2 regions of the Paenibacillus sp. FSL E2-0190 genome follow, and region 1 is predicted to be linked to the other one. Evidence: a T-box and tRNA genes for the amino acid it is inferred to sense, from the RefSeq annotation. Region 1 holds a T-box; the other holds one or more tRNA genes.
What was found. A T-box is a leader RNA that pairs with one kind of tRNA and senses whether it is charged. The one in region 1 lies ahead of trpS (tryptophan--tRNA ligase), so its partner is inferred to be a tRNA-Trp.

Region 1 (3,478 bases):
GCCCGTTGTGAAGATAGTATGAGCGCTAAGAGGCTAATTCATGCATGCTATCGAAAGGTTTTAAGGATGGTAATTATTAGTCGATTAAAAGTAAGGGTAGAAAGCCCAAATAACTAAGCTCGCACAAAAAATCGGCCTTCTCTTACGTAAACGCAAGGGAAGACCGATATAATGTATATCTGCTTTAATTCTCGGGATAGATCATTTCCAGCATAGTGGACAGCTCAAGACTTTGACCTGGTTCTACCTTCAGCAAGCCCGTGAAGGAAGGGTCATCGGAAACGTTAGGAGCATCCGGGAGCCAGGTGTAAGGTTCGATGCACAGAAATTGGTCGGCTGGTCCTTTGGTATACAGGACCCAGTGGCGGAAATGATTCTCGTCAGCTGTATAACGAAGACCATAACCATCATCGCGTAATAGCAAGGCTTCTACGGGCTGCTTGTCACCAATACGTAGAGCAGTATCAAAATTAGTTCCCTGGAGGTTGATTCCAGAATTTAGAGAATCTAGATCACCAAGTGGAATTAGATTGCCGCTAGGGAGCAATTCATCGTTTAGTTCATAAATGCTGTTTACGGGCAGCTTGAGATTCCAGCGTTCAGGTTCTCCATCGATCATAAACCAGGTGTGATAGCCGATCCCAAAGGGAATACGATGATCGCCGAGATTTGTAACCTTTAAAGTCTGGCTGAGCCGGGCATCCTGAAGCCTGAATGTCATTTCGAATTTGAGTGGAATGGGAAATTGCTCCATCCAGTGCGGATCATCTTCAGTTAGGAATTCAGTAGTGACTGCACAACCGTCCTCGTCTTCTTCAATATCGCTGACACACCAGGATTGAGTCCGGTGTAGGCCATGGATATGATTGTCACCTGCGGTATTCTGGTCAAATTGATAACTTGTACCCTCGAATTGAAATTTTCCTTTACGAATTCTTCCGGGTGGAATTAAGAGCGGGATGCCAAAATGGTAAGGTTTTTGCATAAAGAAAGCTTGATCGCTTTCATCAGGCCGCCGCAGAATTTCCCGCTGTTCCTTTACATCAAACAATGAAATCACGTTGTTTCCTAGTCGCGGCAAAAGCGTGACTTCCAGTTCGCGGCTGTGCAAAATATAAGTATCATAACCGCCCCACTGCCCTTTGGTCACCTGTTTCATGAGATATGCTCCTTTATCGTAACTGTAATCGAATAGAACATGGATAACCTTATCATAACAGATTTATGCGGAAGTGGTTAAGTGATTTGACAACTTCTCTTTATGGTTCTATGATGAAGGCATTAAATTATGATGAGAATGTGATGACGGGGACAAGTAGACAGGAAATGCACCTTCAGAAAGCCGGTGGTTGATGCGAACCGGTAGGACACTCCTGATGAATGGACCCCTGAGCGCCGCGCTTGAACGGGAGCAAGATGCCCTAGTAGACCGGCCGGATCTTCCCCGTTAACGGAAGACTAAGGCTGTTTCCTTTTGACTATACAAAGGTTAAGCAGCGAATAAGGGTGGCACCACGGTCTCACGTCCCTTGCGGATGAGGCTTTTTTTGCGTTCTCGGAAATTGGAAATCACATCTAACGGAGGTCTATATTATGTTGAAAAAAGTAATGTCAGGCATACAACCGAGCGGTTCTCTAACTTTGGGTAACTATATCGGAGCGCTGAAAAATTTTGTGAAGCTGCAAGACGATCATCAATGTTTCTTTATGGTTGTCGATATGCATGCGATCACCGTTGCTCAAGATCCTGCGGCATTGCGTGAGCAGTCTGAAGCTGTAGCTGCACTCTTTATCGCGGCAGGAATTGATCCTGTGCGTTCGAATGTATATATGCAGTCTCATGTGCCTCAGCATGCGGAATTGGGCTGGATCATGACTACGCTAACGGCAATGGGCGAGCTTGAGCGTATGACACAGTTCAAAGATAAATCATCAGGTAAGGATTCGGTTGGCGCGGGCCTATTCGTATATCCTTCTTTAATGGCAGCAGATATTCTTGTTTATAATGCGGATCTTGTGCCAGTAGGTGAAGATCAGAAGCAGCACTTGGAGTTGACCCGTGATTTAGCTGGCCGATTCAATAACCGTTTTGGCGAATTCTTTACGATTCCTGAACCGTATATCCCTGAAGTGGGCGCACGCATTATGTCTCTGGATGATGGCACTAAAAAAATGAGCAAGAGCAGCCCGAATGCAGGCAGCTATATTGCCCTGTTGGATTCGCCGGATGTGATCCGTAAAAAAATCAGCCGCGCAACGACTGATTCTGGACGTGAAGTGATCTTTGATCCGGCTAACAAGCCAGAGATCAGTAACTTGATGAGTATTTACTCGGAATGTTCTGGAATGTCCCTTCAGCAAATTGCCGATCGTTATGAGGGACAAATGTATGGTGGCTTTAAGAAGGATCTTGGGGAAGTGGTTGTATCCACACTTGAGCCTTTGCAACAAAGATATCATGAAATTCGCAGTTCAGGTGCGATCACTGATATTCTTGCCGAAGGTGCTGAACGCGCACGTATTGTTGCAGCTGAGACGTTGAATGGCGTAAAAGAGCGGATGGGCTTTCTGCCAGCTCGTTAATCTTAGTCAGAGCTTAAGCTTTCCTGTTTGCGTCTAATTCTGGCTTTGAGGATAAATCCCCAGCCAATATTCATTACGCAAAGAAAACCAAGCAGAAGTGCCAGCCAGAAGCTATAGCTGATCGCGATTGAAGCGGCAGTGAGAATAAGAATAGAAGAACAAGCGAACCAAAGTGAGAGTCCTTTACCCATTAAGAGCCTTCCTTTCCGTGTCTGCTAAAATGAATCCCGGAGTATTATAAAATACTCCGGGATTTTTTGTGATTATAGAATAGATCTCTCAGTAAGTCTACAGTTTCATCGTAAAGAACCAGGGTCGATGGAGAATCGTTTGTCGAGCTTATCACTGCTAAGCCAGCCTACATAAGTATTTAAAGGTTTATATTGGTTATCCATAACTAATACAGCCACAAAAGGGTATTGTTTGCGGTGTAAATAACGAACGTCTCCCCAACGCACCATATATCCTGAAGGAAGCTCCTCCACTTCGGCAACCGCATAAGAGGTGAAATATAGAAAGGACTGAATATCTGGATGCGACTTGGATATTTCCACAGCGGGATGATTCGAGCAGACCGCATGTTTGAACCATTCCAGGCGGTTGTTCAGTAGCTGTCCAACGTCATAGCTGCCGTCTTTTTTCACTTTAACTACGTTCCAGCGTTTAAGTGAAATTGTAGGGATTACAATATAACGTTCACCAGCATTATGGTGTATATCTTTAAGCTTGATGTTTCGTGTAAGGCGGGCATGAACAACCGTTCTCCAAATATAATAAAGAATGGTACAGGCATAAAGCGTAATAAATAAAGGTTTGGGCGGCACAATCCCAGTGATCCAGAGTAGAATAGCTGCGATATGGCTGCCAAAAATAAATGGATCGAAAATGTGGATGA
Region 2 (3,478 bases), 200 kb from region 1:
CTGCAGCTTGATATTGAATTTGGGTACGATCTGTACAGGATAGGTGGGAGCCGTAGAAATCGGAGCGCAAGCTTCGGTGGAGGCGCCGTTGGGATACCACCCTGATCGTATCTAGGTTCTAACCTAGTACCCTTATCGGGTACGGGGACCGTGTCAGGCGGGCAGTTTGACTGGGGCGGTCGCCTCCTAAAGAGTAACGGAGGCGTTCCAAGGTTCCCTCAGAATGGTTGGAAATCATTCGCAGAGTGCAAAGGCATAAGGGAGCTTGACTGCGAGACCTACAAGTCGAGCAGGGACGAAAGTCGGACTTAGTGATCCGGTGGTACCGCATGGAAGGGCCATCGCTCAACGGATAAAAGCTACCCTGGGGATAACAGGCTTATCTCCCCCAAGAGTCCACATCGACGGGGAGGTTTGGCACCTCGATGTCGGCTCATCGCATCCTGGGGCTGAAGTAGGTCCCAAGGGTTGGGCTGTTCGCCCATTAAAGCGGTACGCGAGCTGGGTTCAGAACGTCGTGAGACAGTTCGGTCCCTATCTGTCGTGGGCGCAGGAAATTTGAGAGGAGCTGTCCTTAGTACGAGAGGACCGGGATGGACGTACCGCTGGTGCACCAGTTGTTCCGCCAGGAGCATGGCTGGGTAGCTACGTACGGACGGGATAAGCGCTGAAAGCATCTAAGCGTGAAGCCCCCCTCAAGATGAGATTTCCCAATTAGTAAGACCCCTTGAAGACGACGAGGTAGATAGGTTGGAGGTGGAAGTGCAGTAATGCATGGAGCTGACCAATACTAATCGGTCGAGGGCTTATCCTATACGTAGAATGCAGATTCGTTTCGGATTCAGTTTTCAGGCATCAAGCCTGGTATGAATATTCCCTGATAGCTCAGTTGGTAGAGCACTCGACTGTTAATCGAGTTGTCACAGGTTCGAGTCCTGTTCGGGGAGCCATATGGAGAGGTGTCCGAGTTTGGCCGAAGGAGCACGATTGGAAATCGTGTAGGCGCCACAAGCGTCTCGAGGGTTCGAATCCCTCTCTCTCCGCCACAAATTTTTAATTAGTATGGCCCGTTGGTCAAGGGGTTAAGACACCTCCCTTTCACGGAGGTAACATGGGTTCGAATCCCATACGGGTCACCAAATTTTCACTTGATTTATCCTAGTGGACTTTGGTACAATAACAATTGTTGTTTATGGAGGCTTAGCTCAGCTGGGAGAGCATCTGCCTTACAAGCAGAGGGTCGGGGGTTCGATCCCCTCAGCCTCCACCATAACACTTTCTTACTGACGCGGGGTGGAGCAGCCCGGTAGCTCGTCGGGCTCATAACCCGAAGGCCGCAGGTTCAAATCCTGCCCCCGCAACCAATTAACTTAAGCAATTATATCTTTTGGAACCGTGGTGTAGTTGGCCTAACATGCCTGCCTGTCACGCAGGAGATCGCGGGTTCGAATCCCGTCGGTTCCGCCATTTTCATCATGGCTCGGTAGCTCAGTCGGTAGAGCAGAGGACTGAAAATCCTCGTGTCGGCGGTTCGATTCCGTCCCGAGCCACCATTTATCATCACAAAAGAATGAGTGCCATGCCGGTGTAGCTCAATTGGTAGAGCAACTGACTTGTAATCAGTAGGTTGGGGGTTCAAGTCCTCTCGCCGGCACCATCCTTGGAGGATTAGCGAAGTGGCCAAACGCATCAGACTGTAAATCTGCTCACGTGAGTGTTCGGTGGTTCGAATCCATCATCCTCCACCAGTTTTTAGGGGCATAGTTTAAAGGTAGAACAACGGTCTCCAAAACCGTTGGTGTGGGTTCAATTCCTGCTGCCCCTGCCAAGTTCTTTCTAAAGTTTAATATGGCGGCCGTGGCGAAGGGGTTAACGCACCGGATTGTGGTTCCGGCATTCGTGGGTTCGAGACCCATCGGCCGCCCCATTTACTTTAAAATGAATAATGGCAACAATATCAACTTAATATGGCGACTGTGGCGAAGGGGTTAACGCACCGGATTGTGGTTCCGGCATTCGTGGGTTCGAGACCCATCAGTCGCCCCATTTTACTTTAAAATGTTATTGGGGATTAGCCAAGCGGTAAGGCAACGGACTTTGACTCCGTCACTCATAGGTTCGAATCCTATATCCCCAGCCATTTTATGCGGACGTGGCTCAGCGGTAGAGCATCGCCTTGCCAAGGCGAGGGTCGCGGGTTCGATTCCCGTCGTCCGCTCCAAGTTTTCATGGCGCCATAGCCAAGTGGTAAGGCAAAGCTCTGCAAAAGCTTTATCCCCAGTTCAAATCTGGGTGGCGCCTCCATTTAGTTCATATGTGCCGGCGTGGCGGAATGGCAGACGCGCTCGACTCAAAATCGAGTGGGAAACCGTGGAGGTTCGAGTCCTCTCGCCGGTATCTTAAAAAGGTTTGTAAGAATGCTTTTATAAGCAATCTTACAAACCTTTTTCTTTATGTCCTTGGGTTTACAGCAGTAAGCCGTTGAATAGAGAGTTTCTCTATTTCAACGGCTTTTTTTAATCTGATTAGTGATTAACCTGATTGATTATTAATGCGGAATGCTCGCGGGGTAAGACCTATTTCTCGTTTGAACATATTGCAGAATTGGGCATCGTTCACAAAACCTGCAGCAGCAGATACTTCAGAGATTTGCATCTGAGTATGACGTAATAGAGATTTTGCATAATCCAGGCGTTTTAACAGCAAATACCGCAGGGGTGAAGACCCGAAACGTTCTTTAAATAGATGGCGAAAACGATCGTAACTATATCCGGACATTTCTGATAGTGTTTCGACGGACAATTTATGGCGATAATGCTCATTCATATAATTAAGGACATATTGTACTCGATCTTCTGTTGGGGATTGATATCCAGAGGCACTAAGAAGCCTCATAAGATGGACGGTAATCTCGCTCATTTGTAGGTTTAGAAGCTCAGAGAATCCGTCTTGCTTGCGTGTAAACTCTGCTTTCATTCGCAGCAGGATTTGAAGAACGGTCTGATCTTTATCATCTTCATATACGCCGAGCAGATTACTCATATTGGGGTGTTCTGAGTGGAAGCCTACAAATAATACATTTGCATCCTCACGGTGGTGCTCGTCATGTTTATGATTGGGTGGCACAAGCGCGAAAGAAGAGGAGCGAAAATGGTAACTTCGTGGGCCAACATTGGTTGTCCCTACCCCCTGTAAATAATAGACTAGTTCGTAGCATTCATGCTGGTGTGGAGGGATATAAGTATTTAGCTCATGTGTGGCACTTACAATATATAGAACACGATCCATGATGATCCTCCAATACTTATGTTTTAGCCGAATCGTACAAAACAATGACCGAAATCATATAATTATTTTTAATAATATTTGTTATGATCGTATCAATAAATCCGAAAGTTCGCAACCTGACTGGCCATCTCGTTCGGAAATAAAGCGGATTATTAATAATAATGGTATTTTTATTGCTATTTTTGAGCCT

Region 2: it has a tRNA-Trp gene. The T-box ahead of trpS (tryptophan--tRNA ligase) is inferred to sense a tRNA for this amino acid. The anticodon was not compared.

The regions. Positions count from the first base shown of each region.
Region 1 is NZ_CP150306.1:5,918,671-5,922,148, reverse strand. Features, by position in the region: gene NST25_RS25995 (aldose 1-epimerase) at 185-1,159, opposite strand; T-box leader at 1,294-1,533, shown strand; gene trpS (tryptophan--tRNA ligase) at 1,597-2,583, shown strand; gene NST25_RS25985 (hypothetical protein) at 2,586-2,774, opposite strand; gene NST25_RS25980 (metal-dependent hydrolase) at 2,880-3,478, opposite strand, start outside.
Region 2 is NZ_CP150306.1:6,118,419-6,121,896, reverse strand. Features, by position in the region: rRNA gene NST25_RS26865 (23S ribosomal RNA) at 1-814, shown strand, start outside; tRNA gene NST25_RS26860 (tRNA-Asn) at 875-950, shown strand; tRNA gene NST25_RS26855 (tRNA-Ser) at 954-1,046, shown strand; tRNA gene NST25_RS26850 (tRNA-Glu) at 1,065-1,139, shown strand; tRNA gene NST25_RS26845 (tRNA-Val) at 1,195-1,270, shown strand; tRNA gene NST25_RS26840 (tRNA-Met) at 1,288-1,364, shown strand; tRNA gene NST25_RS26835 (tRNA-Asp) at 1,390-1,467, shown strand; tRNA gene NST25_RS26830 (tRNA-Phe) at 1,478-1,553, shown strand; tRNA gene NST25_RS26825 (tRNA-Thr) at 1,582-1,657, shown strand; tRNA gene NST25_RS26820 (tRNA-Tyr) at 1,663-1,748, shown strand; tRNA gene NST25_RS26815 (tRNA-Trp) at 1,755-1,828, shown strand; tRNA gene NST25_RS26810 (tRNA-His) at 1,852-1,927, shown strand; tRNA gene NST25_RS26805 (tRNA-His) at 1,971-2,046, shown strand; tRNA gene NST25_RS26800 (tRNA-Gln) at 2,066-2,140, shown strand; tRNA gene NST25_RS26795 (tRNA-Gly) at 2,147-2,221, shown strand; tRNA gene NST25_RS26790 (tRNA-Cys) at 2,231-2,304, shown strand; tRNA gene NST25_RS26785 (tRNA-Leu) at 2,319-2,397, shown strand; gene NST25_RS26780 (AraC family transcriptional regulator) at 2,533-3,288, opposite strand.